DNA from 4 places in the Micromonospora violae genome. Region 4 is predicted to be linked to each of the others. Evidence: riboswitches for the same ligand, from Rfam matches in the RefSeq annotation. Region 4 holds a riboswitch; each other region holds the start of a gene.

Region 1 (8,136 bases), 1.2 Mb from region 4:
GGACTCCCACGACTGGACCCTCACCGGTGGTACGCCGGCCGTCGGTACCACGACCCGCGGCCGTAGTGCCGCCGTCCAACTCGCCGCCGTCGCCGCTGGTGCGCTGCTGGTCACGATCGGGGCGCTGCTCGTCCTGCGGCGGCTGCGACGACGGCGGGCGGTGACATGACCGCGACCGCAGTCCTCTCCGCGTCCCTGTCGGACCAGATGCAGGACCTCATCAACTCGCCGGGCGTACCCCCACTCGCGTTCGTGCTCGCCTTCGCCGCCGGTGCGGGCCACGCGGTGGCCCCCGGGCACGGCAAGAGCCTGGCCGCCGCCTACCTCGCCGGCTCGCGCGGCCGGATCCGGGACGCCGCCTGGCTGGGTGGATCGGTGGCCGTCATGCACACGCTGTCGGTCCTGGTGATCGGCGTGGCGTGGACGTTCCTGTCCCTCTCCGAGGTGATCCGGATGCAGGAACTCACGAGTTGGCTGCAACTCGGTGCCGGTCTGATCGTCCTGGCCACCGGTCTGTGGATGGTGCGCCGGCACCTGCACGCCGCCGGCCACGGCCACGGCCACAGCCACAGCCACGGTCACGGCCACAGTCATGACCACACCCACAGTCATGGGCACGGCAAACGCCCCGGACTGTTCCTGCTCGGCATCTCCGGCGGGCTGACCCCGTCCCCGGCCGCGTTCCTGGTACTGGCGACCGGGTTGTTCATCGGTCGCGCCGGCTTCGCCCTGCTGCTGGTCCTGACGTTCGGCCTGGGCATGGCCGTGGTGCTCTTCGGCGTCGGGGTCCTCGCGGTCGCCGGTAGCTCACTGGTCACCCGGGGCGCACAGTCCCGCCCCATTCTCGGTCTGGCCACCCGGGTGGCGCCCGTCCTTGCCGCCAGCGGCATCACGCTGTTCGGCGCGGGTCTCGTCACCGTCGCCGCGATCCACCTCGTCACCCTCGCCTGAGCAACCGGCGAGAGCGTGGTCAGCGGCGGCTCGGCCGCCACTGACCACGCCACTGCCCGACGGTCAGACGCCGTAGCGAAGGTAGATGGTGTCGCCGACGGTCACTGTCGTGCCGCGGGTCGCGGTGGTCAGGGTGCTGCCGTCGCGGGACACCTTCCAGGTGGAGGAGCCGCTATTGGCTAGGCCATTGATCGAGGTGATGGTGCCGGTGCCGCTGGTCGGGTTGAGGGCGGTGACGCAGCCGCTGGGGGCGGACGCGCCGACGGCGGCGTCCAGCACGGCGCCGAGGGTGGTGGTGGCGGCGGTCGGCGTCAGCGTGACCGCGCACGGCGTGATGCTGCCGCTGCCGTTGTCGATGATCACGGCGAGCCGGGAGGCGGTGCCGGCGGTGAACCCACTCGCCGCGACCCAGGTGGGCGCGCCGGCGGTGACCGGGGTCGGGGGAGCGGCGGTGTAGCCCGCGCCGGCCAGGGCCCGCACCGCGTCGATCGAGGCGTACGTCGATGGGGTGGTGTTGGTGGTGAGGTACTTGAACCCACCGCCGCTCAGCTGCTGCGCGCGGAGGAAGTCGATCGGCGTCTTTCCGGCCGTGGTGGTGAAGTCGGTGCCCTGGCTCGGGATGCCGCAGGCGTTCAGCCCGGAGACGGCCCACGCGTTCGAGTCGGTGTTCACACCGAACATCGAGGTGAACGCGCCCGACGCGTTGACGAGCTTGCCCTTGAGGAAGTTCTTCGCCTGGACGACGTCGGTGTCGGTGTTGGGCACTCCGGCGGCACAAAGGGCGGCCATGGCTGCGCCGGTCATGTCGATGTCGCTGGCGGCGGCGAGTTGGGTGGGGTTGCCCTCGGCCTGGCTGAAGGTCCAGCCGCCATCGTTGTGCTGGTTGTTGCGGATCCGGGTAACCGACAGGTTGAGCAGCGCCTGCGGCACGCGGGCGGCACCGGTCTGGGTCTTCGCGCCGGCCAGGGCCAGGGTGGCGAAGATGGTGCCGTTAAAGTTCGCCGGCGGTCCGTAGTAGCCGGCCGATCCGGTCTGCCAGTACGCGATGGTGTCGGCGATCAGGTTACGGGCGGAGGAGACCCGGGCAGGGTCGATGCCGGCGGCGTAGGCGTTCAGAACGCCACGCTCGTAGTCGGTGACGACGGGCGCGGTGCTCGGCCAGGACGCGGCGGAGAGTTGGTTGCGGTAGACGGTGCGGGCGTTCTTGGTCGTGTCGCCGGAGGGGTAGACGTCCACCGCCGCGACGCCGGCGGGGGCGAACGCGCTGAACGCCCACTCGTTCGACAGTCCGCCGCTGGCGTAGCTGCCGTCGGCGGCCTGCAGGGTACGCAGGTAGGCGACGCCGTTGGTCTTGGCGGTGGCGATCTGCGCGGCGGTCGAGGTTGCGGCGGCCGGTGCGGCGCCGCCCGCGACCGCCACGACCGTGGCGATCAGCGCGGCGGCGGGAACGGCCGCGAGGCGTCTGCGGCGACGACCGGAGGAAAGACGCGAGGACATCAGGGCTCCTTGGGGGTACGGGGCACGGCTGCCTCGACCCGGAGCCCGGCGCGCGCCGGCGGGAGCGGGGCGGGCCGGCCGCAGGACGCGTGGGACGGATACCGCAGGTGCTGCGTCACCACGTGGGTAGTCGGGCTCGGGACGGGCGGACCGTCCTCACCGTTGCGCGTCAGCCCCGGATTCCCACCGGGTTCCCCCACGCGATGACGCGGTCACCGTATGGGAGGAGAGCCCTACCGCGCGCTGTTAGGTACATGACACGGTCTTGCGTTGACGCGGTGGTCGCGGTTGTGGTCCGATGGCCGCGATCCAGCAGTCAGGGGAAGCCGGTCAAAGTCCGGCGCTGGCCCGCAGCCGTAGGTCCCGTTACCGGGACGAGTCGGATTACCTGGCTGGATAGTGCACCGCAGCGCCGTCGAGGTACACGGCGCGGAGCCAGGTTTCCGGGGGTTGTCCTCGGGGTCCGCGTCCGCGCCTGCGCCGCTAGCCCCCGAGAGAGTCGCCATGTCCCCACTGGTCAGTCGAACGTCGCGTGTGCCCACGGGATGGATGGCGGCCGTCGCCGCTGCGGTGATGCTGGGCGCGTTGACGCTCGTGGTGCCGACTCGTGCGGCGATCGCCGACCCGCTGGAGTCCTGCACCCCGACCCACGGCGCGATCGTCGCGGTCGACTTCGGCGCGTGGGGTGGGCCGCTGTTGCGCGGCTGCGACGCCACCCCGACCACCGGCCTGGACCTGCTGCACGAGGCGGGCTTCACCACCACGGGTACCGCCCACGACGGCCCCGGGTTCATCTGCCGGATCGGGTCGCCCGCCTTCGACACCGGTGCCGAGCACCCGACGCCGGCCGACGAGGCGTGCCAGTTGACCCCGCCGGCGTCGGCCTACTGGTCCTACTGGATCGCCCCGGCCGGGCAGGACCACTGGACCTACAGTCCACTCGGCGCGATGGCCCAGCGGCCCGGCCCGGGTGAGGTCGAGGCGTGGGTCTTCGGCGGCACCGACATCGGCGGCACCACCGGGGCGCCGAGCTTCACCCCCGCGTCGGTACGCGCGAGCGGCCCGACGCCGACCGCCACCCCGACGCCGACGGCGACCCCGACCTCGACGCCCGTGCCGACGCGACCGACGGAAGCGCAGGTCAAGGCGGTGGCGAGCTACCTGGTGGGGCAGCTCGTCGACGGCGACCACGTGGACAACGGTTTCGTCGACTACTACCGGACCATCGCTGTCGCCACCGCCCTGGCCGGGACCGGTGGGCAGGACCAGACCATCACCAAGATCGTCGATCACCTGCGGGCGCACGTCGATGCCGTCATCTTCCCGAACGGTGCCACCGCCGCACCCCACATCGCCAACGTCGCCAACCTCGCGCTCCTGCTGACCATCACCGGCGGCGATCCGCGCGCGTTCGGTGACCGGGATCTGATCGCCACGCTCATCGACCGCGTGTGTACCGCGATCGACGTCGACGCCGGCTGCGCCACCGCCGGCGACTTCGCCGGATCGAGTGATCCCCTGACCCACGCGACCGCTCTGCTCGCGCTCAAGCGGGCCGGCGTCACCCCGCCGGCCGCGACCGTCACCCGACTGACCGAGCAGCAGTGCGCGACCGGTGCCTTCGCCGGTGTGTGGCGCAGCCCCACCGACGCCTGTGACCCGGACCTCGCGGCCACGACGCTGGCGGTCCTGGCGATGCACACGCTCGGCGGGCACGACGCGGCGTTGAGTTCGGCCAAGGCGTTCCTGGCCGCGGCGCAGGAGCCGGACGGTGGGTACCAGCCATGGACCGGAGCGGGCTTCAGCGAGACCTATCCCACCGGGCACGCCGCGCAGGCGCTCGCCGTACTCGGTCTCGCCGACCGGGCCGCCGCCGCCACCGGCCTGCTGGTCAGCCGGATCGTCACCGGCGGTGGGCTCAGCCCCGACCCGAGCAACCCGGACGCGGACCTGGCCGCCACCGCCGCTGCGGCGCTCGCCCTGGCCGGTAAGAATCTCGCCACCCTGGGTGCGCCGCCGCCGGTCGGGCCGCGACCCGATCTGGTCAAGGGGGTGGCCTACCTCGTCGCGCCGGGCAACCTGATCGACGGCAGGTACTACGAGTCGTTCCCGGGCTTCCCCGACTTCGGGTTGAGTATCGATGGTGCCTACGCCCTGGCCGCCACCGGCGGGGACGACACCAAGCTGCGGGCGATCGTCGAGTTCCTGCGTGGCGGCGGCGCGGTTGGCGACAACGGCTTCACCGTCGACATGTGGTTGGGCGTCGGCACCGACTACGCCGTCGGCGGCGCGATCGGGAAGATGGCGTTGCTGGCCCAGGTCACCGGCTACGACCCACGGTCGTTCGGTGGACACGACCTGATCGCCGCGTTGGGTGACGTGACCTGCACCAGGGGCGACGCGCCGACCGGCTGCGCCGGGGCCGGCAACTATCGGTACGCCACGTCGGTGTTCGGGCAGTCGCTCGGCATCATGGCGCAGCTGCGCGCCGGCCAGGGCGAGGCCGCCACCAGGCCGGTCGAGTTCCTCAAGGGACTCCAGCGCACCGACGGATCGTTCCCCAGCCTCATCCCGGCGGCAGACGCCGACAAGGACGTCGACAGCACCGCGATGGCCGCGATGGCCCTCGCGCCGTTGACCGACGACCCGGCCGCGGTCAGCGCCGTCGACAAGGCGCTGACCTGGATCGCCTCGACCCAGAAGGCGCACGGCGGGTTCCCCGGCGCAGCCGGCGACTCCACCAACTCCACGGCGCTCGCGATCCAGGGCCTCACCCTGCGCGGCACCACGTACGCGGCTCAGCTCGACAAGGCCCTGTCCTTCCTCGCTGGCAAGCAGAATGACGATGGCGGGTTCAGGGTCGCGGTCGAGGGCGAGCCGGAATCGAACGTGCGCGCGTCCACGCAGGTCGTCGGCGGTGCCACCGGCATCTCGTTCGCCACCCTGACCCGCGACGTGCACGAACTGCCCGGCACGGACCCGACCGGCTCACCGACGCCAACGCCGACCGCGACACCCACCGCGACTGCGACACCGACCGCGAGTCAGTCGCCGCTCCCGTCGACGAGCCTGACCCCGCCATCGCCGAGCAACGTGGGGCAGCCGTCGGGCAACCTGCCCCGCACCGGCGCGTCCATCGCGACAGTCATCCTGCTGGCGCTGGTGCTTGTCGTCGCCGGCGTCCTGCTGCGGATCTCCGCCCGTCGGCGCTCGGTGGCCGGCGATGGCGGTGCCTCGTGACGGCCCGCAGGTGGCTCCCGTCGGTGGTGGCCCTGTCGATCGTCGCGGTGGTGGCGGGGACACCCGCGCCCGCGTTGGCCGACCCGCTGCCGATCGGCCAGTGCACCACGTCGTCCGGGGTGATCCTCGCGGTCGACTTCAGCAAGTGGGGCGGACCACTCCTGCGGTCCTGCGGCACCACCCCGACCACCGGTTACCAACTGCTCAACCAGGGTGGCTGGCGCACCACCGGGACGCAGCACGATGGGCCCGCGTTCATCTGCCGGATCGGCTACGCGGGTCACCAGGGCGGTACGCAGTACCCCACCCCGGCCACCGAGAGATGTGGTCTCACCCCGCCGGCCAGCGCGTACTGGTCGTACTGGCACGCCGACCCGGGGCAGAACACCTGGGTCTACAGCCAACTCGGCGCGATGAGCTACAAGCCCAAGCCCGGCAGCGTCGACCTGTGGATCTTCGGGGCGACCGACATCGGCGGCACCGAGGGGCGGCCCCGGTTCAGTCCGGACAGCGTCCGAGCCCGCAACGGCAAACCGACAGGCACCGCCACCACGGCTCCGCCCCCCGCCGCGCCCACCCCGGCTCAGCCGGGCAGCGGAAATCCACCGGGCGCTGGCAACCTTCCGGGGGCTGGCAACCCGCCGCCCGTCGATCCCGGCGTCGGCAACCCTCCGCCCGGCCTCCCGCCGGCGGGAGCACCGACGCTGGGCCCGATCAGTGGTACGCCGACGCCCTCGGTCGGCGAGACCACGCCGGCAGCGGGAGGGCCGCCCCTGCCGCCGAGCGCCACCGCCGACGGACCACGCGTGCTCGACGCCGAACCGACCGCGACGGCAGCTCGTCAGGACACCGGTTCGGCGCGGCCGGCACTGATCACGGTCGGACTGCTGGCCCTGCTCGCGCTCGCTGGCGGTGTCGTCGGCTGGCGCCGCCGCCGCGCCTGACCCGATGCGCCCTATCGGTAGCGGCCTCGTGCACCGGCTCGCGGTAGCCCGGCTGCCGCGCCCCCTGCACCCGGTGGCCTGGTGGCTGTGGGCGCTCGCGCTCGCCACCGCCGCGAGCCGCACCAGCAATCCGCTCCTCCTGCTGCTCATCTTCGCGGTGCTCGGGTTCGTCGTCAGCGCCCGTCGCACGGACGCGCCCTGGGCACGGGCGTTCCGCTACTACCTCTACCTCGCCCTGATCATCATCGTGATCCGGGTGGTGTTCCGGACGGTTTTCGCCTCTGGCATCACCCCCGACGACCACATCCTCTTCCGGCTCCCGCACCTGCCCACCCCCGACTGGTACGCCGGCATCCAGATCGGCGGACCGGTCTCCCTGGAGGCGACCCTGTCCGCCGCTGTCGACGGGCTCCGGCTGGCCTGCCTGCTGTGCTGCATCGGCGCGGCCAACAGCCTCGCCAACCCCAAGAGGGCCCTGCGGGTCCTCCCGGGCGCGCTGTACGAGTTGGGTGTCGCCGTCACCGTCTCGCTGAGCGTCGCACCGCAACTCGTGGAGAGCGTCCAACGAGTCGCCCGGGCCCGCCGACTGCGCGCCGGGCGAGCCAGGGGCCTCGGTGCCGTGCGAGCCATTGTGATGCCGGTCCTGCACGACGCGCTGGACCGGTCGCTGCGGTTGGCCGCCGCCATGGATTCCCGCGGCTACGGCCGGGTCGGCACCGCTACACCAGGCTCGCGAAGGCTCACCGGTGTCCTCATGCTCACCGGCATGGCCGGCCTCTGCGTCGGCGTGTACGGCCTGCTCGACCCGCGGGTGCCGCGCCCGGTCGGGCTCGGTGCCCTCGGCGGTGGTGTGCTGCTCTGCGTCGCCGGACTGGCGCTCGGCGGGCGTCGGGTCTCCCGCAGCCGCTACCGACCCGACCCGTGGCAGTGGCCGGAATGGACCGTCGCCGGCTGCGGCGTCATCACTGCGATCGTGCTCGGTGCCGGTACCGGCTACGACCCCGCCGCGCTCAACCCGAGCCTCTATCCGCTGCACTGGCCCGACCTGCCCGCACTACCGGCCGCGGCGATCCTTGTCGCCTCCCTCGCGGCGATCGCCGCACCGACACCGTCGCGCCCGCATCGACCGCAGCAGCCCGCCGCCGTGCGGCGCCGGGCCGCCGATACCGCAGGAGCACCGTCATGATCCGCTTCGAGCGCGTCAGTATCACGTACGACGGCGCGCCCCGCGCCACTCTCCGCGACGTCGACATCCACGTCGACGAGGGGGAGCTGTGCCTGGTCGTCGGGCACACCGGCACGGGGAAGTCGACCCTGCTCGGCGCGATCAACGGCCTCGTCCCGCACTTCAGTGGCGGCACCCTGCAGGGCAGCGTGCGCGTCGCTGGTCGGGACACCGCCGACCACCCGCCCCGCGAGTTCGCCGATCTGGTCGGCGTGGTCGGGCAGGACCCGGTCGCCGGGTTCGTCACCGACACCGTCGAGGAGGAGTTGGCGTACGGGA
Region 2 (8,136 bases), 1.3 Mb from region 4:
GGCCCGTACGCCCAACGGGCCGCCACCCAGCAGGCCCGACTGAACCTCCCACCGCTGCCCACCACCACCATCGGATCCTTCCCGCAGACCCCGGAGCTGCGGCAGGCTCGCGCGGCGCACCGGGCCGGTCGGCTCGACGACACCGGCTACGCCGAGCGGATGCGCGCCGAGGTCGCCCACGTCATCGCCGTGCAGGAACGACTCGGGCTGGACGTGCTGGTGCACGGCGAGCCGGAACGCAACGACATGGTGCAGTACTTCGGCGAACAGCTCGACGGATTCGCCGCCACAGCCAACGGCTGGGTGCAGTCGTACGGCTCCCGGTGCGTCCGCCCACCCATCATCTACGGCGACGTCACCCGGACCGGGCCGATGACCGTCGCCTGGTCCACCTATGCGCAGTCACTGACGAACCGACCGGTGAAGGGCATGCTCACCGGGCCGGTGACGATCCTGGCCTGGTCGTTCGTCCGCACCGACCAACCCCTCGCCGACACCGCCAACCAGGTCGCCCTCGCACTGCGCGACGAGGCCCGCGACCTGGAAGCCGCCGGCATCCGCATCATCCAGGTCGACGAACCCGCCCTACGGGAGACTCTGCCGCTGCGTCGGGCCGAGCAACGCGCCTACCTGGACTGGGCGGTCGGCGCGTTCCGGCTCGCCACCAGCGGGGTCGCCGACTCCACCCAGATCCACACCCATCTGTGCTACTCCGAGTTCGGCGAGGTCCTGCCCGCGATCGACGCCCTCGACGCCGACGTCACCAGCATCGAAGCGTCCCGGTCGAAGATGGAGATTCTCGACGATCTGCGCACCACCGGCTACGAACGGGGTGTCGGCCCTGGCGTGTACGACATCCACTCCCCCCGCGTGCCGGAACAGACGGAGATCACCGACGCGCTACGCCGCGCCGTCGCGGCGGTGCCCGCCGACCGACTCTGGGTCAACCCCGACTGCGGCCTCAAGACCCGCGGCTACCCGGAGGTCGAGCAGGCCCTGACCCGCCTCGTCAGCGGCGCCGCCGAGATCCGCAGCACGCTCACCTGAGCGCACGGTGGGGTGGCGGCACGCCGCCGCCCCACCGTGGCGTGCGACAACGCGCGTTCGACGCCCTCGTCCAAGCACGTTTCAGCCCTCCTCGGCGCCCTCGAGCAGCGCCCGCCGCAGCGCCAACCGGTGCTCCCGGCGGATCTCCGCCTCGCGGTACCGCCGCCGGTCCCCGTCGGTCTCGGGTAGCAGCGGTGGCACCGGGCGCGGCTGGCCGTCGTCGTCGATGGCGACCATGACCAGGTGCGCGGTGGCCACGTCGGTGGGCGGCACCGCCCGGTCCCACCGGTCGGCGGTCACCTTGACGGCCACCTCCATGGAGCTACGACCGGCCCAGGTGATCCGGGCGTCGACGTGCACGACGTCGCCGACCCGCACCGCACGCAGGAACGCCGTCTCGTCGATCGCGGCGGTCACCGCCGGCCCGTCGGAGTGCCGGGCGGCGACCACCCCGGCCACCGAGTCGATGAGGTTGAGGATCCGGCCGCCGTGGACCGTACCCATCAGGTTGGTGTGGTGCTGGTCCATGATCTGCGACAGGGTCAGGTGCGACGCCGATGGCGCTCGGCCGGCGGTCGTGGTCGTGTCGTGCACAGCGGTAGTCCGTCCCTCGGGAAACCACACCGCCGGATCACGGGCACACGCTGACGAGGACACACCGGCGCACGACGCGCGGCAGGTCACCCGCTCAGCCCACCCGCGAGGCCGACGGCAGCGCACACGGTCGTGTACGCAGCGCGGGCAGGTCTTCGGACTCGCGGGCCCGACCGGCTGCGCCGGTCCCCTACTGGCCGTCGCTTCCCAGGCCACTGGCCCAGTGCTGATGACGGCGGTCGTTCCCACTCACCGCTGCGGGGCAGCCCCGGATTCCCACCGGGTTCCCTCTTACGACGCCCGGCCAGCTCATGACCGGGCGAACCAGCGCCGTCGGCGAGCATAGCCGGTCTGCGGGGCGGTCCCTCACGACCCTGACATGAGGAATCCGCTGCTCAGTCGGCGACGTCCACGACGACCTTGCCCTCGGCGGCACCGTCGGCGACCAGGCGGTGGGCGTCCATGACCGTGTCGAGCGTGAACCGGCGCGCGTCCAGTCGGGGGCGCAGCGCACCGGCGTCGGCCATCGTCGCGATCTCGCGCAGGATGACACCGTGGTGTTCGCGGCCGCGCCCGGTGAGCATCGGCAGCAGGGTGAACACGCCGGAGTAGGTCGCGCCCCGGAACGACAGTGGGGCGAGCGAGTGGGAGCCCCAGCCCAGCGCGCTGACGACGTGCCCGTGGTAGGTGCGTACCGCCGCGAACGACGCGTCGAGCGTCGCGCCGCCGACGGTGTCCATGACGATGTCGAACCCCGCACCGCCGGTGTACCTCTCGACGTACTCCTCGACCGTGCTCGCGGTGTAGTCGATCGGCACGGCGCCCAGGCTCTCGATCACCCGCAGGCTCGCCGGCCCGCCCGTGGCGTACACCTCGGCGCCGCGCGCCCGGGCAAGCTGCACGCCCACGTGACCGACACCGCCGGCACCGCCGTGCACCAGCACCTTCTGCCCGGCGTGGACCCCGGCCCGGTCGACCAGCCCTTCCCAGGAGGTGACCGCCGCCAGCGGCAGGGCGGCGGCCTCCCGCATCGAGAGGCTTCCCGGCTTGTGGGCCAGCAACCGGGCGTCCACGGCGGCGTACTCGGCCAGCGAGCCCGGTAGGTCGCCGACGCCGCCGCACAGCCCGTACACCTCGTCTCCCGGCTGGAAGCCGGTCACCTCAGCGCCGACCGCCGCGACGACCCCGGCAAGGTCCAGGCCGAGCACCGCGGGCAGTTGGACACGTGCGTGCGCGGCCTTTCCGGCCTGGATCTTCGTGTCGAGTGGGTTGACCCCGCTGGCGACGACCCGCACCAGCACCTGGCCGGGCCCCGGGGCGGGGTCGTCGATCTCCTCGATCGTCAGCGGAGCGTCGAACTCCCGCAGCACCGCAGCACGCATAACCGTCCGCACTCTCCGTGATCGTGGTGTCACTGTGACGCTATCCGACCGAATCGCCGACCGGGCGGCTTCCCTGGTGGGCTGCCCCGCGTCCGTGCAGGGTTCCGCCTCATGACCGCCCGGAACTTTCCCCGTGGCGGGTCCGACCAACCTCCCAGCAGCAACCATCGGAGGAAGAACAATGCGCACCACCAGCCCAAACGTTTCACGCCGCAGCTCGGCCGCGATCCTCGCCGCCGCGATCCTGACGGTGGGCGCAGCCGGTTGCGGCTCGTCCGACTCTCCGTCGACCGCGCAGGCGGGCCCGTCCGCGTCGGCCTCGGCCAACCCGGACGCTGGGGTGCTCAGCATTCGTGACCCGTGGGTGAAGGCCGCCGACAAGGGGATGACGGCGGCTTTCGGGACCCTGGTCAACGACGGCGACAGCGATGTCACGGTGACCGGTGCCACGACCTCGCTGTCGCCGATGGAGCTGCACGAGATGACCATGAAGGACGGCACGATGGTCATGCAGGCCAAGCAGGGTGGCATCGTGATCAAGGCCAGGAGCACGCACGCCTTGGCGCCCGGTGGCGACCACCTCATGCTGATGAACCTCACCAAGCCCGTCCAGGCCGGCGACGAGTTGACCTTCACCTTGACCTTCGCCGACGGCAGGACCCAGCAGTTCCGGGCCGTGGCCAAGCCGTTCACCGGCGCACAGGAGAGCTACGCCCCCGGGCACGGCCAGCCCATGCCCGACATGAGCGCCACGCCGGAGACGAGCATGAGCCCGGCATCGTGACGCGGACACCACCTGTCCGGCCGGTGAGCAGGCGGGGCCTGCTCACCGGCGGGGCCCTGGCCGCCGGCGGAGCCCTCGCCGGCGGTGCCGCCATCGCCACGACCCGCACCGGCAGCGGCCAACCGCAGCCGGCTGCCGGCACCACGCCGGTGGCGAGCGTCGGCAACCTGGTCGAGCCGTTCCACGGCGTACGGCAGGCCGGCGTGGCCACCGAGCCGCAGGCGCACGCGTCCTTCGTGGCGCTGACCCTGCGGGCCGGCGTCGACCGGGCCGCGCTGGGGCGGATGCTGCGGCTGCTCACCGACGACGCCGCCCGGCTCACCCAGGGGCAGCCGGCCCTGGCCGACACCGAGGCCGAGCTCGGGCTGCTGCCCGCACGGTTGACCGTCACCTTCGGCTTCGGGCCCGGCCTCTACCGGGCGGCCGGCGTCGACGACCGCCGGCCGGCATCGGTGACCGACCTGCCGGCGTTCCGCATCGACCGGCTTCAACCGGCCTGGTCCGGCGGTGACCTGCTGCTGCAGATCTGCGCCGACGACGCGATCACCGTCGCCCACGCCCAGCGCGTGCTGATCAAGGACAGCCGACCGTTCGCCACCGTTCGGTGGGTCCAACAGGGCTTCCGGCGCAGCCCCGGCGTCGAGCCGGGCGGCCACACCCAACGCAACCTGTTCGGTCAGCTCGACGGCACCGCCAACCCCCGACCCGGCTCGCCCATGGACACCGCGCTCTGGGTGCCGGACGGCCCAGCGTGGCTGCGCGACAGCACCACGCTGGTGGTCCGGCGCATCAGCATGAACATGGAGACCTGGGACCTGCTCGGCCGCGCTGATCGCGAGCTCGCCGTCGGGCGCCGGCTCGACACCGGCGCCCCGCTCACCGGCACCACCGAACACGACGAACCCGACTTCGCCGCCACCGACGCCGACGGCCTCACCGTCATCCCCGACTTCTCGCATCTGACCCGCGCCCACGTCACCGACGACCGGCTGAAGATCCTGCGCCGGCCCTACAACTACGACGGCGTGCCGACAGCCGACGGCAGCGCCGACAGCGGCCTGATCTTCACCTCGTACCAGGCCGACATCGCCCGACAGTTCCTGCCCATCCAGCGCCGGCTGGCCGACCGCGACCTGCTCAACGAGTGGACCACACCGATCGGGTCCGCTGTCTTCGCCATCCCGCCCGGCTGTCCACCTGGCGGTTGGATCGGCGAGCAGGTGCTCGGATGACCGTGCCGCCGTCGCTCCCCATCGCCGTGCGGCTCGGCGCGGCGGTGCTCGCCGTCCTCGTGGCGGTGCTCGTTCCGGCCAACCCGGCCTGGGCGCACAACTCGCTCCGGACCGCCACGCCCGCCCAGGGCGCGACCCTGCCGAGCGCACCGACCGAGGTCACGCTCGAATTCAGGCAGCGGCTCGACCCGACCTTCAGCACGATCGTGCTCACCGACGCCGCCAAGCGGAAGCTTCCAACCGGCGAACCGGTGGTCACCGGCGCGACGAGCACGGTGCAGGTGACCGAGGCGCTACCGAACGGGACCTACACGGTCGCGTACCGGGTCGTCTCCGTCGACGGGCACCCGGTTCAGGGGTCGTATCCGTTCACGGTGGCCGATCCCACGTCCAGCGCCGCGCCGGTTGCCGCCGTCGGCGCGTCAGCGCCCGCAGTGCAGGCTGACCGTGGTCCGAGCGTCGGCGTACTCATCGCCGGTGCCGCGCTGGCCCTCCTCGTCCTGGCGACGGCTGGGCTGCGCTGGCGACGGGCGGCCCGACCCGACCGGTCGTGACGCCCGGTTCCCACTCCCCCAACCCTGGGAACCGCAGGCGTCTCTCCCCCGACTACCAGTCAGGGCCGAAGCGACACCTCACCGGGCGACCAGACCAGTACGGGAAGCACCTTCGCGCTTCCCGACTCTTCCGATCGGATCACCATGTCTCTCACCGAGTTGTCCGGCACGCCGACGCCGGAGCGCGCCACGACCACCGCGATGCCGACCCGACCGGGCCGGCGCACGTCACCGTTCGGTGCGTTGTTGCTACGGCTGCACTTCTACGCCGGCATTCTCGTCGCCCCGTTCCTGGTGGTCGCCGCGCTGACCGGCCTGGCCTACACCACCACCCCACAGCTCGACGCCGTCCTCTACGGCGACCAGCTGACCGTCGCCCAGGTGGGTGAGCGTCAGCTGCCGCTGGCCGAGCAGATCGGGGCCGCGCGCAACGCACACCCCGACGGCAGCATCACCACCGTGCAGCCCGGCGACGGCGACCAGACCACCAAGGTGGTGTTCTCCCTGCCCGAGCTTGGCGAGAACCAGCACACCGTCTACATCAATCCGTACACCGGCGAGTCCCAGGGGCAGCTCACCACCTGGTTCGGGTCCACTCCGATCACCACCTGGCTGGACGACCTGCACCGTCACCTGCACCTGGGCACGGTGGGCGAGCACTACTCCGAACTCGCCGCGAGCTGGCTGTGGGTGATGGCGCTTGGCGGGGTCGTCCTCTGGTGGCGGCGACGCGGCGCCGCCCGATCCGCCGCCCGGCATCTGCTCGTGCCGGACCTGTCCACAGGTAAGGGTGTGCGCCGTACCAGGGGGTGGCACGCCACCACCGGTATCTGGCTCACCGTCGGGCTCCTCTTCCTGTCGGTAACCGGTCTGACCTGGTCCCGCTATGCCGGTGCGAACTTCGCCACCGGTTTGGACGCGCTGAGTGCCCGCACTCCGGAGATCTCCACCAGCCTCACCGTCGACCCCACCACCCCAGCCGAGACCGGCGGGGGTCACGAGCACGGTGCCGCTGGGGCCGGCGGGGTCGTCGAGATGGCGGCCTTCGACCGGGTCCTGGCGGTGGCTCGCGGCGCGGGCCTCTCCGGTCCGGTCGAGATCACCCCCGCGCCGGGTCCAGGCTCCGCCTGGACCGTCACGCAGGTCGACAACACCTGGCCGGTCAAGAAGGACCGCATCGCTGTCGACCCGGCCTCCGGCACGGTCACCGCCCGCAGCGACTTCGCCGACTGGCCCCTACTGGCTCAACTGAGCGGCCTCGGCATCCAGGCCCACATGGGGATTCTCTTCGGCCTGGTCAACCAAATCCTGCTCGCCGCGCTCGCCCTCGGCCTGCTCTGCGTCATCCTCTGGGGCTACCGGATGTGGTGGCAACGCCGACCCACCCGCGCCGACCGCCGGGCGATCGCCGGCACCCCGCCAGCCCCCGGCGGCGTACGCGGCCTGCCGGTCTGGGCGCTGTTGATCGGCGTACCGGTGACCGTGGTGATCGGCTGGGCGCTGCCGCTGTTCGGGCTCACCCTGCTCGGCTTTCTCGTCATCGACGTCGTGGTGGGGGCGGTGGCTCGACGCCCACGGCCTGCCGCGACTCCCACCTCTCCCGCACCCGGGCGGAACTGAGCCATCGGTCCGGCCGTCCGTCCCGTGACGGACGGCCGGACGCGCACCGGAAGAACCCGCCCTCGCTCAGAGCACGACCTGCTTGGTGTTCGGCAGGCTGTCGACGATCGACTTCGGCACGTTGATCGTGTCGGCGATGATCTCGTGGGGCGTGTTGGCCATCCACTGCATCACCGAGATGTCCTCGAACCGGGGATGGCGGAACATCTCCAGGAACACCAACGGCACGTCGCCGGTGTTCTCGATGTAGTGGCCGTACGCGAAGGGGACGTAACCCACGTCGCCGGCCTGGAAGTCGAACGTCCGGGCGGCGGCCTGCGCCGCGAAGACTCCCATCCGCCCGGTGCCGGAGATGTAGTACTGCCACTCGTCGGTGGTGGGATGCCAGTGCAGTTCGCGCATCCCGCCCGGCTCGACCTCCACCAAGGCTGCGGAGGTGGTCACCGAGGCCGCAAAGTTGGTCGAGTCGGTGATCCGGACCGTTCCGCCCCGGAAGCGCTGCGGGGTCTGCGCGAGCATCCGGTGCTTGAAGCTTCGGGGGATGTCGCCGGTCGGGCTGACCACCCGGTCCTGGTGCAGCGGCGGTGGGACGTCGCCCTGGAAGATGTACTTCTCCCGTTCGGGCAGGTTCTCCATCTGTTCCAGGGTCCAGCCGAAGTTCTTTGCCAGGACATGCCTCGGGGTGTGCGCGAAGAAGTCGCTGAGCAGGAACGTGTTGTTCTCCGAGAACGCGCCGTCGTCGAAGACCAGCAGGAACTGCGCGCCGTCCTCCAACGCCTGGATGTTGTGCGGCACGCCCTGCGGAAAGAACCACAGATCGCCCGCCTTCACGTCCTCGATGAAGTTGCGTCCCTCGTGGTCGACGGCGCTGATCCGGCAACTGCCGCTGAGCATGTACGCCCACTCCGACTGCTGGTGCCAGT
Region 3 (5,543 bases), 1.2 Mb from region 4:
GTCGCCGAGGTCACCGAAGTACGTCGCGACGAACAACCGTGGCCGGTGCTTCAGGAGGCCGAGCCGACGGTACGCGGCGCGCAGCGCGGCGATCTCGTCCGAGGTGCGGTCGGCGGCGTACGCGGGTTCGTCGAGCTGAACCCATTCGACGCCGTCATCGGCCAGGGCACCGAGGATGTCCTCGTAGACAGCGATGAGGTCGTCGAGCCGGTCGAAGGGCCGGAACCCTTCCGGCGCGTCCTCGGTGGCCTTGGACAGCAGGAGGTAGGTCGCCGGACCGACCAGCACCGGCCTGGTGGTGACGCCGAGCGCCTTCGCCTCGCCGTACTCCCGCACCGCCTTGTCCGGGCGTGCGGTGAACGCTGTGCCTGGGCTGATCTCCGGCACCAGGTAGTGGTAGTTGGTGTCGAACCACTTCGTCAGCTCCAGTGCCGGCTCGCGCTCCGTGCCGCGTGCCATGGCGAAGTAGGTGTCCAGGTCTCCGAGACCGAGGCGGCGGAAGCGGTCCGGGACCGCGTCGACCAGGACGGTGGTGTCGAGCACCTGGTCGTAGAACGAGAACGTGTTCGACGGAACCGCGTCCAGGCCGGCGTCACGCAGTGTGCGCCACACCTCGGCACGGAGGCTGGCCGCGGTGTCCTGGAGGGTGGTCGCGTCGATCCGGCCCGCCCAGTAGGACTCGACGGCGTGCTTGAGTTCGCGGTGCGGACCGATGCGGGGATAGCCGAGCACGGTGCTCAGACCGAACGGTGTGGTCACGGAACAGGTGTCCTTCCCTCGAGGTCGACCACCGACCACAGGGGAAGGAAACGGCAGGGCGCCGGCCGACGACCGGGCCTCGCCCAGGCCCTCCCGAGAGGCCGGTGGCGGCGTACGCGGACGCGTACGCGGTGCGGGCAGGTCTTCGGACTCGCGGGCGTGACCGGCGTGAACCGATCTCCTACTGGCCGTCGCTTCCCAGACGCTCACGCGTCCAGTGCGTTTGACGGTGGTCGTTCCCACTCACCGCTGCGGGGCAGTCCCGGTTTCCCACCGGGTTCCCTCTTACGACGCCGCGCCTTGACGGTGCGGCGAACCAGCACTGCCGACCATCGTAGATCCTTCTGGTCGATCCCCGCTTGCGGCAACCGACCGGCATCAGTCAGCGGGGGTTGGCAGGTCCTCTGACGACATCCCGAGCCTTGTTGCAAAATGATGGCAACAGCCATACTGAGGCAGTATTGAGAGGACATACCCCATGGCCGTGTACAATCTGCCCGACCGCGGTGACCGCCCCGACGGTGAGTTGGCGGCCGCGATCGACGAGCACTTCGGCTCCTTCGACGGCTTCGCCGGGCAACTGTCGGCGGCGACCAAGGGTGTGCAGGGTTCCGGCTGGGGTGTCCTGGCCTGGGAGCCGCTGAGCCAGCGGCTGATCGTGGAGCAGGTCTACGACCACCACGGCAACGTCGGGCAGGGCTCCACTCCGATCCTGGTGTTCGACGCCTGGGAGCACGCCTACTACCTGCAGTACCGCAACGTCCGCCCGGACTACGTGGACCGGCTGTGGAATCTGGTCAACTGGTCCGACGTCATCTCGCGTTTCGACGCCGCCCGCGCCGCTACCCCGAAGATCTGATTCCGGCGTGAGCGGATACACCCCCGAAGCGGCCGAGATTGTCCAACGCGCGGCCGGGGTCATCGCGGCCAAACACCGTGGTGACCTCGTCGGCGCTGAAGCGCTGATGTCGGCGTTCAGCTCTGAGCAGGCCCGTACTCTCGGCTTCTACCTTCTGGCCGATCTCGCACTCGGCCTGGTCAAGGCGCAGAGCGGCCAGTCGATGGATGACCTGGTCCGGGAGCTGTCCCTGCTCCTGGCCGAGACCGCGCAGTCCCCGCCAGCATGACTGTCCGCCGGGTTCCGCCTCGAGCGGAACCCGGCGGACACATCAGCGACGCCCGCCGTCGGCTCGCCCGGTTGGAGGGACGTGGCGGCACCGGTGTGTCAGCGGGCACGTCAGGTCAGTGTGGCTGCCGTATTGCCCAGGTCGACGATTCGGTCGCTCCAGCGATCCAGCAGGGACTGGTCGTGGCTGATGACCAGGACCCCGGCCTGCTGGGTCCGTTGGTAGTCGCGGATGACGGCGGCGACGTGCGCCTGAGTGGAGGCGTCCAGCATCGCGGTGGCCTCGTCGCAGAGCAGGTAGTCGGGACGGTGAGCCAGGGCCCGGGCGAGGCAGGCGCGTTGTAGTTGCCCGTCGGAGACGGCGTGTGGCCGTCGGCTGCGCAGGTCGGCGGTGAGGCTGACGAGGTCGGCGAGTTCGGCCACCCGTTCGCGGACCGTCGGTTCGGGCGTCCGGGTGGCGCGTAGCGGTTCGGCGATCAGGTCGGCGAGGCTCAGTCGGGGGTCGGCGGCGGCACGTGGGCTCTGGAAGAGAGCGGCGACGCGGGTCCGCAGGGCGACCGGTACGGCGTACCGGGTGCCGTCGACCGGGGTGCCGTCGATGCTGACCCGACCCTGATCGGGGCGCTGCAGCAGGGCCAGGACCCGAACCAGCGTCGACTTTCCGCAGCCGGAGGGCCCGCGCAGTCCGACCGTCTCTCCGCGGCCGATCCGCACTGTGACTCCGTCGAGGACGACCTGGTGGCCGTACCCGACGGTCACTTCGTCGGCGAGCAGGTGCTGCGGGCTGGTCACGGGGTGGCTCCCGTGGGGATCGGGTGGTGGCAGGCCACCGTGCCGCCGCCGGCGACCGGTGTCGGCTCAGGTCGGTCGGCGCAGGTGTCGGTGCGGCGCGGGCAGCGGGGCGCGAACGCGCACCCCGGAGGCAGCGCGGTGAGCATCGGCGGGTCGCCCGGCACCGCCCGGAAGGCCCGGTCCGGCAGGGCGTCGAGCAGCGCCGAGGCGTACGGGTGGGCCGGTGCGGCGAAGAGCTGGTCGGTGTCGCGGTGTTCCACGATGCGGCTGGCGTACATCACGGCGACGGTCTCGGCGACCCGTTGCGCGGCAGCCAGGTCGTGCGTGATGAGCACGACCGCCGAGCCGTTGTCGCAGCGACGTCTCAGCAGGTCGAGGGTGTGGTCGACGAGGGGTCGGTCCAGGCCGGTGGTCGGCTCGTCGGCGATGAGCAGTGACGGGTCGGGTGCCAGCGCGAGCGCGGTGACCAGACGTTGTGCCATGCCACCGGAGAGTTCGTGGGGGTAGCGGTCCAGATCCGCCGGGTCGAGCCCGACATCGACCGCGAGTTGCTCGGTGTCCGCGCGGTCGCGGCCGTGCGCCCGCAGCGTCTCGCTGAGCAGTCGGCGTCCGGTGCGCACCGGGTTCAGGGCGGTGGCCGGGCTCTGCGGCACCAGCCCGACCCGGCGCCCACGCACCCTGCGGGCCAGGTGGCGTTGACCGCAGGTGATCAGGTCGACCGGTTCGCTGTCCGGCTCGTGCAGGACGGCGTGGCCGGTGGTCGTGGCGTTGGCCGGCAGCAGGCCGAGCAGGGCGTGGGCCAGGACGGACTTGCCGCAGCCGGACTCGCCGACGATGGCCAACAGTTCGCCGGCCCGGACGGTGAGGCTGAGGTCGCCGACGGCACGCACTGTGGTGTCGCGGAGTCGGAACTCGACGCCGAGGCCGTCCACGGTGAGCAGCGGCTGACCCGCGGCGGCGCGGGGCGACGCCGGGGCGGGAACGGACTCGGTGGTGGTCACAGGTGCAGCTCCGCTCGGACCCGGGGATCGAGGCGGTCGCGCCAGCGGGCGGCGAGGACCGCGATGGCGAGGGTGACGACGACGATGACCGCGCCCGGTGCCAGGCTGGCCCACCAGGCGCCGGTCAGCAGCGACCCCTGACCGTCATTGATCATGTTGCCCAGTGAGGCGAGGTGCGGCGGTAGGCCCAGGCCGAGGAACGACAGGGCGGTCTCGTGCCACACCGCGTGCGGAATCATCAGGGTGGTGGCCAACGCCAGCCGGGGCAGGACGTGCGGCAGCAGGTGCCGGGTGAGGACCCGGAGTCGGCCGGCCCCACCGCTGATCGCGGCATCGATGAACGGTCGGGTCCGCAGGCTCAACAACTCGGATCGGACGATGCGGGCGGTGGAGAGCCAGTGGGTGAGCCCGACGGAGGCGATCACGGCACCGAGGCTGGGCCGCAGCATGGCGACGATGAAGACGCCCAGCAGCAGGTGCGGCATCGCGGCGATGGTGTCCACGATCCGCATCAGGATCCGGTCGACCCGGCCGCCGAGCGTGCCGGCGATTCCGCCGACCACGCCCCCGAGAACCGTGGCCACGAGCGCGGCGACCGCGCCGACGAGCAACGAGACCCGCAGCCCGTAGACGGCCCGGTGCGCCACGTCCCGGCCCAGGTCGTCGGTGCCGGCGAGGTGGGCCCAGGACGGTGCCAACCGGGTCTGGTCCAGCGCGACCGCGCTCTGGTCGAGCGGCCAGAGGAGCGGAGCGAGCAGCGAACCGGCGACGGCCACCAGCAGGATCAGACCGGCGATGACGACGCCGGTCTGGCCAGGTCGCAGCCGCAGCCGGGATCGGGCCACGTGGAGCAGCGGCGGTCGGGCAGCGAGGTCAGCCATCGAGTCGTACCCTCGGGTCGGCGGCGGCATAGGCGAGGTCGGTCACGAGGTTCGCGGCCAGCACCACCGCGGTGGTGACCAGCGTGATCGCCGCCAGCAGCGGGAAGTCGCTGCCCAGCGCGGCGGCGACCGTGACGGCGCCCAGGCCCGGCAGCGAGAAGACCGTCTCGACCAGCACCGCCCCGCCGACCAGCTCAGGCAGGTGGGTGCCGATCAGGGTGAGGAACGGCAGCAGCGCGGTCCGCAGCGCGTGCCCGAACAGCACCGTCCGCCCGGGCAACCCGCGGGCCCGCGCCGCGACCACGTGGTCGTCGCGCATGCTCTCCGCGACCGCGTCCCTGACGAACAGCACGAACCACGGTGCCTGGGACACGGCCAGCACGCCGACCGGCAGGATCAGGTGGTGCGCCACGTCGGCCCAGGAGGTGCTGGTCGCGGTGACGTCGGTGAGCCCGCCCGCCGGGAACCAGCCCAGGGCCAGCGCGAACACGGCGATCGCGGCCAGGCCCAGCCAGAAGACCGGCATCGACTCGACCGCGTAGGCGGCCGTCCGCAACGCGCGATCGAAGAACCCACCCCTGCGGTACGCGGCCAGCGCGCCCAGCAGCAGGCTCGCGACCAGGACCAGGGCGAGGGTGACCCCGATCAGCAGCAACGTCCAGCCGGCCCGGGCGGCGAGCACCGAGGCGACCGGTTCGTGCCGGCTCGTCGACCAGCCCAGGTCGCCCTGGAGCAGGTTGCCGATCCAGCGCAGGTACTGCACCGGCAGGGGGTCGTCGACACCCCAGTTGGCGCGAATCTGCGCCAGGTTCTCCTCGGTGGCGGTGAAGGCGGCCGCGCCCGCGTACTGCTTGGCCGGGTCGACAGGTGAGGCGGCACCCAGGGCGAACATCCCGACGCTTGTCGCGGCGAGCACCGGCACGGCGACCAGGAGTCGACGTCGGACCACTGCCCCGGCCCCGGCCAGTCGGCCGGAGCGGGTCA
Region 4 (8,136 bases):
TACCGCCGCCGGCGGCTGGAATCACGCGGTTGACATGCCATTCCGAGAGTCCGAACGAGGAAGGACGCACACCATGGCACACACCACCACCAGCCGGCAGACGCGAGGGTCACTCCGGCGCGCGCAGGCGATCCTGGCCGCGGCCGCGGCGACCGCTCTGCTCAGCGCCTGCGGCGGGGTCGAGGTCCGCGACGGCGGCGGCGACGGCGCGACAAAGGACGCGAGCGGCCCGTTGAAGCTCGCCGTCGTACCCAAGGCGGTCGGGGCCGACTACTGGAACACGGTCAAGGCGGGAGCGGAGTGCGCCGCGCAGCGCGCGGGCGACGTCACCGTCCAGTGGGACGGGGTGACCGCCGAGACCGATGTCGAAGGACAGGTCAACCTCATCCAGAACTTCGTCACCAAGAAGGTCGACGGCATCGTCTACGCGGCGACCGACTCCAGCGCGCTGGCACCGGCGACCGACAAGGCGCTCGCCGCCAACATCCCGGTCGCCATGATCGACTCGGGCACCAGCCCGCAGCCGTCGAATGTGCCCCTCTACGCCACCGACAACCGCGCGTCGGCGGTCGAGGCGGCGAAGCTGCTCGCCACCGAACTCGGGCCCGGCAACCACGAGGTGGCGCTGGTCGAGTTCCAGCCCGGCTCGCAGACCAACACCGAGCGGGTCGACGGCTTCAAGGCCGGCCTCGCCCAGTACCCCAACCTGAAGCTGGTCGGTCAGCAGCCGAGCAAGAGTGACGTCAACGAGGCCCGCCGGGTCACCGAGAACATCCTCACCGCCAACCCCAAGCTCGCCGGCATCTTCGCGGCCAACGAGCCGAGCGTGCTCGGTGCCGCGCAGGCCATCCAGGCGGCCGGCAAGTCCGGCAAGGTGGTCATCATCGGCTGGGACGCGGCCCCGGACGAGATCGCCGGGGTGCGCAGCGGTCAGATCTCGGCGCTGGTCGTGCAGAACCCGTTCAAGATGGGCTACTTCGGCGTCGACAAGATGGTCAAGCACCTTCGGGACAAGGCGCCGCTGGCGTCGGCCGACACCGGCGTCACCTTCGTCACCAAGGAGAACATCGACTCGGCAGAGATCAAGGCGGTGCTCGAACCCAGCTGCGCCAACCCGCCGGTGCAGTGATGGGCACGATCCCCACGGAAACCGCCGACCGCGATCAGCACCCCACCGACGCGGAACCGCCGGTCCTCGAAGCCCGCGGCATCGTCAAGCGGTTCGGGCACGTCGAGGCGTTGCGGGGTGCCGACTTCACGGTCCGCCGGGGTGAGGTCGTCGCGTTGATCGGCGACAACGGCGCCGGAAAGAGCACACTGATCAAGACCCTGTCCGGTGTGCACCCGCCCGACGAGGGTGAGATCCGGGTCGGCGGCCGTCCGGTCCAGTTCTCCACCCCGGTCGACGCCCGTCGGGCGGGGGTGGAGACCGTCTACCAGGATCTCGCCGTCGCCGACGACCTCAGCGTCGCCGCCAACCTGTATCTCGGCCGGGAGATCCTGCGCTCCGGTCCGCTCGGTCGGCTCGGGCTGTTGGACAAACGCGCCATGCGGCAGGGCGCGGCCGCAGCCCTCGACGAACTGGGCGTACGGATCCCTCGGGTCACCACCCCGATCGCCATGCTCTCCGGTGGGCAGCGGCAGTGCGTCGCGGTGGCCCGCGCCATCATCTGGGCGACCAACGTGGTCATCCTCGATGAGCCCACCGCGGCGCTGGGGGTGGTCCAGACCGGGCGGGTGCTCGACGTCGTTCGACGGGCCCGCGACGCCGGCATGTCGGTGGTGCTGGTGAGTCACAACATGCCGCAGGTGCTGGAGATCGCCGACCGGGTCGAGGTGCTGCGCCTCGGCCGGCGCGCGGCCCAACTCCGCGCCGACGAGGTCACCACCGACGACCTGGTCGCGGCGATGACCGGCAGCACCAGCACGGATCGGGACGAGCGGTGACGGCGGCCGTCCAGCGGGGTGCGCGCGATCCCGCCCGTCGGGCGACCCCGAACACCGTCGGGTCGCCGCTGCGGCTGAGCCCACTGGGCTTCGGTGCCTCGCAGGGCGGCAATCTCTACCGGGCGACGTCGGATCAGCAGTTCGCCGCCGCGGTGGACGCCGCGTGGGCGGGTGGCATCCGATACTTCGACACGGCACCGCACTACGGGCTGGGCCTGTCCGAACGGCGGCTGGGAGCGGCGCTGCGCTCCCGCCCGCGCGACGAGTACGTGGTGTCGACGAAGGTCGGTCGGCTGCTCGTGCCGTCGCCGGAGACGGCTCACCGGCGGGATCCGGAGGGGTTCGACGTTCCCGCCGATCATCGCCGGGTCTGGGATTTCAGCCGCGACGGCGTGCGCCGTTCGTTGGCGGCGAGCCTTCGGCGTACCGGCCTGGACCGCATCGACGTGGTCTACCTGCATGATCCGGACGAGCACTGGGAGCAGGCCGCGCGCGAAGCTGTTCCGGCGTTGGTGGAGCTGCGGGAGCAGGGCGTGATCGGTGCGGTCGGCGTGGGGATGAACCAGTCCGCGATGCTGGCCCGCTTCGTGGCGGAGACCGACGTTGACCTGGTGATGTGCGCCGGCCGCTACACCCTGCTGGAGCAGGGTGCGTTGACCGACCTGCTGCCCGTCGCGCAGGCCCGGCACGTCGGTGTGGTGGTCGCCGGGGTCTACAACTCCGGGCTGCTGGCCCGGGAGATGCCACCGAACGACGCCGTCTACGACTACCGGCAGGCGCCGGCAGAGGTGATCGACCACGCCCGCCGGGTGGCGCGGGTCTGCCAGACGTACGGCGTCACGCTGCCCCAGGCGGCGTTGGCGTTCGTCCGTCGTCACCCGGCGGTGGTTTCGACATTGGTCGGCATGCGCGACGAGGCCCAGGTGACCGAGACGCTGCGCCGCTCCGGCGTGGACGTCCCGGATCAGCTCTGGGCGGCGTTGTACGACGAGGGGCTGCTCGACGTGCAGTCGTAGCGGCCGGCGGTCAGGACCGGGTCGCCTCGATGCTCGTATCGGCGTCGTCGGGTGACCCCTGCAACGATTCCTCCACGCCGATCAGGTGGTTGGCCATCCGGGTGCGGGCCCGCTCCGGGTCGCGCGCCACGAGGGCCTTCAGGATCGCCACGTGCTCGTCGTGGGTACGCAGGTCCGCGCCCTCCTCGTGCAGGCTCCGCCAGAGCCGGCCGCGGATGGTGCGCCCGGCGAAGGCTTCGATCAGGCCGACGAGCACCGGATTCTCGGCGTGCACGGCGATGATCCGGTGAAAGGCGATGTCGATTTCCATGATGCGCTCATGGTCCTGCGGTGACTGGCCGATCATCCGGGCCGCCTCGTCGAGCAGGTCCGCCGCCTGGGCCAGGGCCTCGTCGGTGATCCTGGTGGCCGCCAGCCGGGCGGCCTCGCACTCCAGCAGCCGTCGAACGGTGTGGATGTGCCGGGGGTCGCCCTGACCCTGGAAGTCCACCACGAAACCCATCGGGGCCAGCAGCTGCGGCGCGTCGAGGTTGGTGACGTAGGTGCCGTCACCCTGGCGGATGTTGACGATGCCGAGGATCGACAGGGCCGACATTCCCTCGCGTAGCGAGCCCCGCGAGACACCGAGCGACTCGGCGAGGTCCTTCTCGATGGGCAACCGGTCTCCGGGCCGGAACTGCCCTTCGAGGATCATCCGTTTGATGCCGTTGACCACTTCGTCAGTGCGAGACATGACTCCCCTAGCGCCCGGCGGGGGTGGCCGTCCCACCCGCGATCACGTACGCCGCCTCCGGAGATGACACGGTAGTCGGGTCTGTCGCCGCCCAGTAGTGGCCGTCGGGGAACCGGTAGAGCGCGACCGACTCGGGACGCATCCGGGTGGAGTAGCCCGGCGCGCTGGGCAGGACGTAACCGCTGCCCGAGCCGGTGTCGCGGATGATGCACGGGTCGGTGAAGTGCTCGTGCAGGTGGTCGACGAACTCGGTGACCCGGTTGGTGAGATCCCCGGAGATCGCGACGTAGTCGAGCACCGACACGTGTTGGACCATCTCGCACAGCCCGACGCCGCCGGCGTGCGGGCACACCGGGATGTCAAACTTCGCGGCGAGCAGCAGCACGGCGACGATCTCGTTGATGCTGGCCAGCCGGCCGGTGTCCAGCTGGCAGAAGTCGATGGCCTGAGCCTGGAACAGCTGCTTGAACATCACCCGGTTGTGGCAGTGCTCGCCGGTGGCGACGCCGATCGGCGCGACGGCGCGGCGGACGGCGGCGTGGCCCAGGATGTCGTCGGGGCTGGTCGGCTCCTCGATCCACAGTGGTGTGAACCGGGCGAGGGCGGTGACCCACTCGATGGCCTGGCCGACGTCCCACACCTGGTTGGCGTCGATCATCAGGTTGCGGTCCGGCCCGAGGATCTCCCGCGCGATCGCGCACCGGCGGATGTCGTCGTCGAGGTTGGCGCCGACCTTGAGCTTGACGTAGCCGTAGCCGCTGTCGACCGCCTCCTGGCACAGCCGGCGCAGCTTGTCGTCGTCGTAGCCGAGCCAGCCCGCCGAGGTGGTGTAGGCGGGGTAGCCGGTCCGGTCGAGCTCGGCGAGGCGGGCGGCCTTCGTGCCCTCCTTGGCCCGCAGGATGGACAGCGCCTCGTCCCGGGTCAGCGCGTCGGAAAGGTAGCGCAGGTCGGCGATGTCGACGAGTTGTTCGGGGGACATGTCGACGAGCAGCCGCCACAGCGGCTTGTCGGCGAGCCGGGCGACCAGGTCCCATGACGCGTTCAACACGGCGGCGAGGGACAGGTGGACGACACCCTTCTCCGGACCGAGCCACCGCAGCTGCGAGTCGGAGGTGAGCAGGCGGTAGACGGCGCCCATGTCCGCGGCCATCGTCGCCACGTCGAGGCCCACGAGTTGCTGTGCCTGGTGGACTGCCGCTGCCGCGACGATGTCGTTGCCGCGACCGATGGTGAAGGTCAGGCCGTGCCCCGCGAGCGGCGCACCCGTGCCGTCGACGCCGTCGGTGTGCAGGACGACGTAGGCCGCCGAGTAGTCACCGTCCTTGTTCATGGCGTCTGACCCGTCAGCGGTCAGGGAGGTGGGGAAGCGGACATCTTCGACGGTGACGGCAGTGATCTGCGGCATGCGCCCCTCGCCCAGCTCGGCAAAAGATCTGATGATCATTGGGAGTATACGGAGGGTTTCCTCCGACCGTCAACGTCGTCGATCGCCGGTCAGGTGCCAGACATACGATGTTTCCGGGTCTTCCGGACCCGGTCGGGGGGTCCGACGACATCCACACTCCACCTGCGGTCGCGGCCGCCTCGACGCCCCAGATCTTCGTCGATTGTCGACATCTTCGGGGGCCGCCCCGCCGTGCCCGGCGTCGGCGGGCCCTGGTGGTGACGGTGGTCACCGGCCGGCCGCCGACACGCCCGGCACCGACATGTGGGGTGTGACAACGGCTGCGTCCCTATATATGGTGTCGAGCGCAGCTGGTTCGGCCGCTCATCCGGCGCGGTCGAGGCAACAGGGAACCCGGTGGAATTCCGGGACTGTCCCGCAGCGGTGAGTGGGAACAACCGCCGTCATCAGCACTGGGCCATCCATCGGCCTGGGAAGCGACGGCCAGTAGGAGACCGGCGATCCCGGTCGTGCCCGCGAGTCCGAAGACCTGCCAGCGCGCCGCGTACCCGCACCCGGGTGGGCGGCGGTCCGAGGCCGCGTGGGACGGCTGACGCCACCTGACCCACGCCGGGCTGGCGTGGCGTCCGTCGGTGTCTGTCTCCTCGCGTCCGGGCCACCAGGTCTCGAACTCCGAGGAGCGAGTGGTGACAGTCACCGAGATAGTCCCGGCCAGCGGCGACGCGGCCGTACGGCGGACGCCGATGCAGGTCCGCAAGCGCGACGGCGGCACCGAACCCGTGGACGTCAACAAGATCGTCCGGGCGGTCGAGCGGTGGGCCGACGACCTGACCGACGTCGACCCGATGCGGGTGGCCACCCGCACCATCAGCGGCCTGTACGACGGCGCGACCACCGCCGAACTGGACCGGCTGTCCATCCAGACCGCGGCCGAGATGATCGGTGAGGAGCCGCAGTACTCCCGCCTCGCCGCCCGGCTGCTGGCCGGCTACGTCGACAAGGAGGTGCGTCGGCAGGGCATCACCTCGTTCAGCGCGGCGATCCGGGTCGGCCACACCGAGGGCCTGATCGGCGACGACACCGCCGTGTTCGTCGCCGCGCACGCCAGGACGCTCGATGCCGCCGTCGACCCGGACGGGGACCGCAGGTTCGAGTACTTCGGCCTGCGCACGGTGTACGACCGTTACCTGCTGCGCCACCCCACCAGCCGGCTGGTGCTGGAGACCCCGCAGTTCTGGCTGCTGCGGGTGGCCTGCGGCCTGTCCCGGACGGCCGACGAGGCCGTCGACTTCTACCGGTTGATGTCCAGCCTGGCCTACCTGCCCAGCTCACCGACCTTGTTCAACTCCGGGACCAGGCACACCCAGATGTCCTCCTGCTACCTGGTCGACTCCCCGCTCGACGAGTTGGACTCGATCTATGCGCGGTACGCCCAGGTCGCCAACCTGTCCAAGTTCGCCGGCGGTATTGGCATCGCGTACTCGCGGGTCCGCTCCCGGGGCGCGCTGATCCGGGGCACGAACGGGCAGTCCAACGGGATCGTGCCGTGGCTGCGCACGCTGGACGCGAGCGTCGCCGCGGTCAACCAGGGCGGCCGGCGCAAGGGCGCGGCCTGCGTCTACCTGGAGCCGTGGCACCCGGACATCGAGGAGTTCCTGCAACTGCGGGACAACACCGGCGAGGACGCCCGGCGTACCCACAACCTGAACCTGGCCAACTGGATCCCGGACGAGTTCATGCGCCGGGTCGAGGCCGACGAGCCGTGGTCGCTGTTCGACCCGCACGAGGTGCCCGAGCTGCCCGACCTGTGGGGGGAGCGGTTCGACGCCGCGTACCGGGAGGCCGAGGCGCAGGGTCGCTACGTGCGGCAGGTCCCGGCGCGGGAGCTGTACGGGAAGATGATGCGCACCCTCGCCCAGACCGGCAACGGGTGGATGACCTTCAAGGACGCCGCGAACCGGCTCTGCAACCAGACCGCCGAGCAGGGCAACGTGGTGCACCTGTCCAACCTCTGCACCGAGATCGTCGAGGTGTCCAGCGACGCCGAGACCGCCGTGTGCAACCTCGGCTCGGTGAACCTGGCCGCCCACCTCACCGCCGACGGCATCGACTGGGAGCGGCTGCGCGCCACGGTACGCACCGCGGTGACCTTCCTCGACCGGGTCATCGACATCAACTACTACCCGACCGCGCAGGCGGCGGCGAGCAACCCCCGCTGGCGGCCGGTCGGGCTCGGGCTGATGGGCCTGCAGGACGTCTTCTTCGCGCTGCGACTGCCGTTCGACTCGCCGGCCGCGCGGGAGCTGTCCACCCGGATCAGCGAGGAGCTGTACCTGACCGCGTTGGAGACCTCCACCGACCTGGCGCGGGAGTTCGGTGCGCACCCGGCGTACCCGCAGACCCGGGCCGCGCGGGGCCAGCTCCAGCCCGACCTGTGGGGCGTCGAGGGTACGCAGACCGCGCGGTGGGACGCGCTGCGGGAGCGGGTCGAGGCGTACGGGCTGCGCAACTCGCTGCTGGTCGCGGTCGCGCCCACCGCGACCATCGCCTCGATCGCCGGGTGCTACGAGTGCATCGAGCCGCAGGTGTCCAACCTGTTCAAGCGCGAGACCCTGTCGGGGGAGTTCCTCCAGGTCAACACCGCTCTGGTACGCGAGCTGAAGGCCCGCGGTCTGTGGACCGACCGGATCCGTTCGGCGATCAAGCGGGCGGAGGGATCGGTGCAGGACATCGCGGAGTTGCCGGCCGACGTACGGGAGTTGTTCCGCACCGCGTGGGAGCTGCCGCAGCGGGCGCTGATCGACCTGGCCGCCGCCCGCGCCCCGTTCATCGACCAGTCCCAGTCGCTGAACCTGTTCCTGGCCGCACCGACCATCGGCAAGCTCTCCTCGATGTACCTGTACGCCTGGAAGGCCGGCCTGAAGACCACCTACTACCTGCGCTCACGCCCCGCCACCCGGATCCAGCAGGCCACCGTCAGCGCCGTCGCGCCGGCCGCTCTCACCGTCGCCGTCGACGCCGAGGCGCTGGCCTGC

What was found. A riboswitch is a leader RNA that binds a small molecule or an ion and turns the genes downstream of it on or off. The one in region 4 is predicted to bind cobalamin.
Region 1: it holds a riboswitch for cobalamin, as region 4 does, so the genes downstream of both, EV382_RS33790 (prenyltransferase/squalene oxidase repeat-containing protein) here and EV382_RS06105 (ribonucleoside-diphosphate reductase subunit alpha) in region 4, are expected to answer to the same signal.
Region 2: it holds a riboswitch for cobalamin, as region 4 does, so the genes downstream of both, EV382_RS11935 (acyl-CoA thioesterase) here and EV382_RS06105 (ribonucleoside-diphosphate reductase subunit alpha) in region 4, are expected to answer to the same signal.
Region 3: it holds a riboswitch for cobalamin, as region 4 does, so the genes downstream of both, metE (5-methyltetrahydropteroyltriglutamate--homocysteine S-methyltransferase) here and EV382_RS06105 (ribonucleoside-diphosphate reductase subunit alpha) in region 4, are expected to answer to the same signal.

What each region holds. Positions count from the first base shown of each region.
Region 1 is NZ_SHKK01000001.1:2,632,681-2,640,816, reverse strand. It holds gene EV382_RS11890 (hypothetical protein) at 1-169, shown strand, start outside; gene EV382_RS11885 (HoxN/HupN/NixA family nickel/cobalt transporter) at 166-951, shown strand; gene EV382_RS33790 (prenyltransferase/squalene oxidase repeat-containing protein) at 1,015-2,448, opposite strand; cobalamin riboswitch at 2,553-2,675, opposite strand; cobalamin riboswitch at 2,743-2,858, shown strand; gene EV382_RS11875 (prenyltransferase/squalene oxidase repeat-containing protein) at 2,998-5,688, shown strand; gene EV382_RS11870 (LPXTG cell wall anchor domain-containing protein) at 5,685-6,632, shown strand; gene EV382_RS11865 (CbiQ family ECF transporter T component) at 6,637-7,818, shown strand; gene EV382_RS11860 (ABC transporter ATP-binding protein) at 7,815-8,136, shown strand, end outside.
Region 2 is NZ_SHKK01000001.1:2,649,268-2,657,403, forward strand. It holds gene metE (5-methyltetrahydropteroyltriglutamate--homocysteine S-methyltransferase) at 1-1,047, shown strand, start outside; gene EV382_RS11935 (acyl-CoA thioesterase) at 1,129-1,641, opposite strand; cobalamin riboswitch at 1,771-1,985, opposite strand; gene EV382_RS11940 (zinc-dependent alcohol dehydrogenase family protein) at 2,037-3,035, opposite strand; gene EV382_RS11945 (copper chaperone PCu(A)C) at 3,205-3,807, shown strand; gene EV382_RS11950 (Dyp-type peroxidase) at 3,831-5,039, shown strand; gene EV382_RS11955 (copper resistance CopC family protein) at 5,036-5,593, shown strand; gene EV382_RS11960 (PepSY-associated TM helix domain-containing protein) at 5,738-7,213, shown strand; gene EV382_RS11965 (cupin domain-containing protein) at 7,280-8,136, opposite strand, start outside.
Region 3 is NZ_SHKK01000001.1:2,643,266-2,648,808, reverse strand. It holds gene metE (5-methyltetrahydropteroyltriglutamate--homocysteine S-methyltransferase) at 1-759, opposite strand, end outside; cobalamin riboswitch at 879-1,095, opposite strand; gene EV382_RS11925 (superoxide dismutase) at 1,238-1,618, shown strand; gene EV382_RS11920 (superoxide dismutase) at 1,626-1,886, shown strand; gene EV382_RS11915 (ABC transporter ATP-binding protein) at 1,997-2,677, opposite strand; gene EV382_RS11910 (ABC transporter ATP-binding protein) at 2,674-3,678, opposite strand; gene EV382_RS11905 (ABC transporter permease) at 3,675-4,559, opposite strand; gene EV382_RS11900 (ABC transporter permease) at 4,552-5,543, opposite strand, start outside; gene EV382_RS33390 (ABC transporter substrate-binding protein) at 5,541-5,543, opposite strand, start outside.
Region 4 is NZ_SHKK01000001.1:1,392,779-1,400,914, forward strand. It holds gene EV382_RS06075 (ABC transporter permease) at 1-33, shown strand, start outside; gene EV382_RS06080 (ABC transporter substrate-binding protein) at 74-1,129, shown strand; gene EV382_RS06085 (ATP-binding cassette domain-containing protein) at 1,129-1,947, shown strand; gene EV382_RS06090 (aldo/keto reductase) at 1,944-2,963, shown strand; gene EV382_RS06095 (FadR/GntR family transcriptional regulator) at 2,974-3,696, opposite strand; gene EV382_RS06100 (enolase C-terminal domain-like protein) at 3,704-5,140, opposite strand; cobalamin riboswitch at 5,436-5,652, shown strand; gene EV382_RS06105 (ribonucleoside-diphosphate reductase subunit alpha) at 5,845-8,136, shown strand, end outside.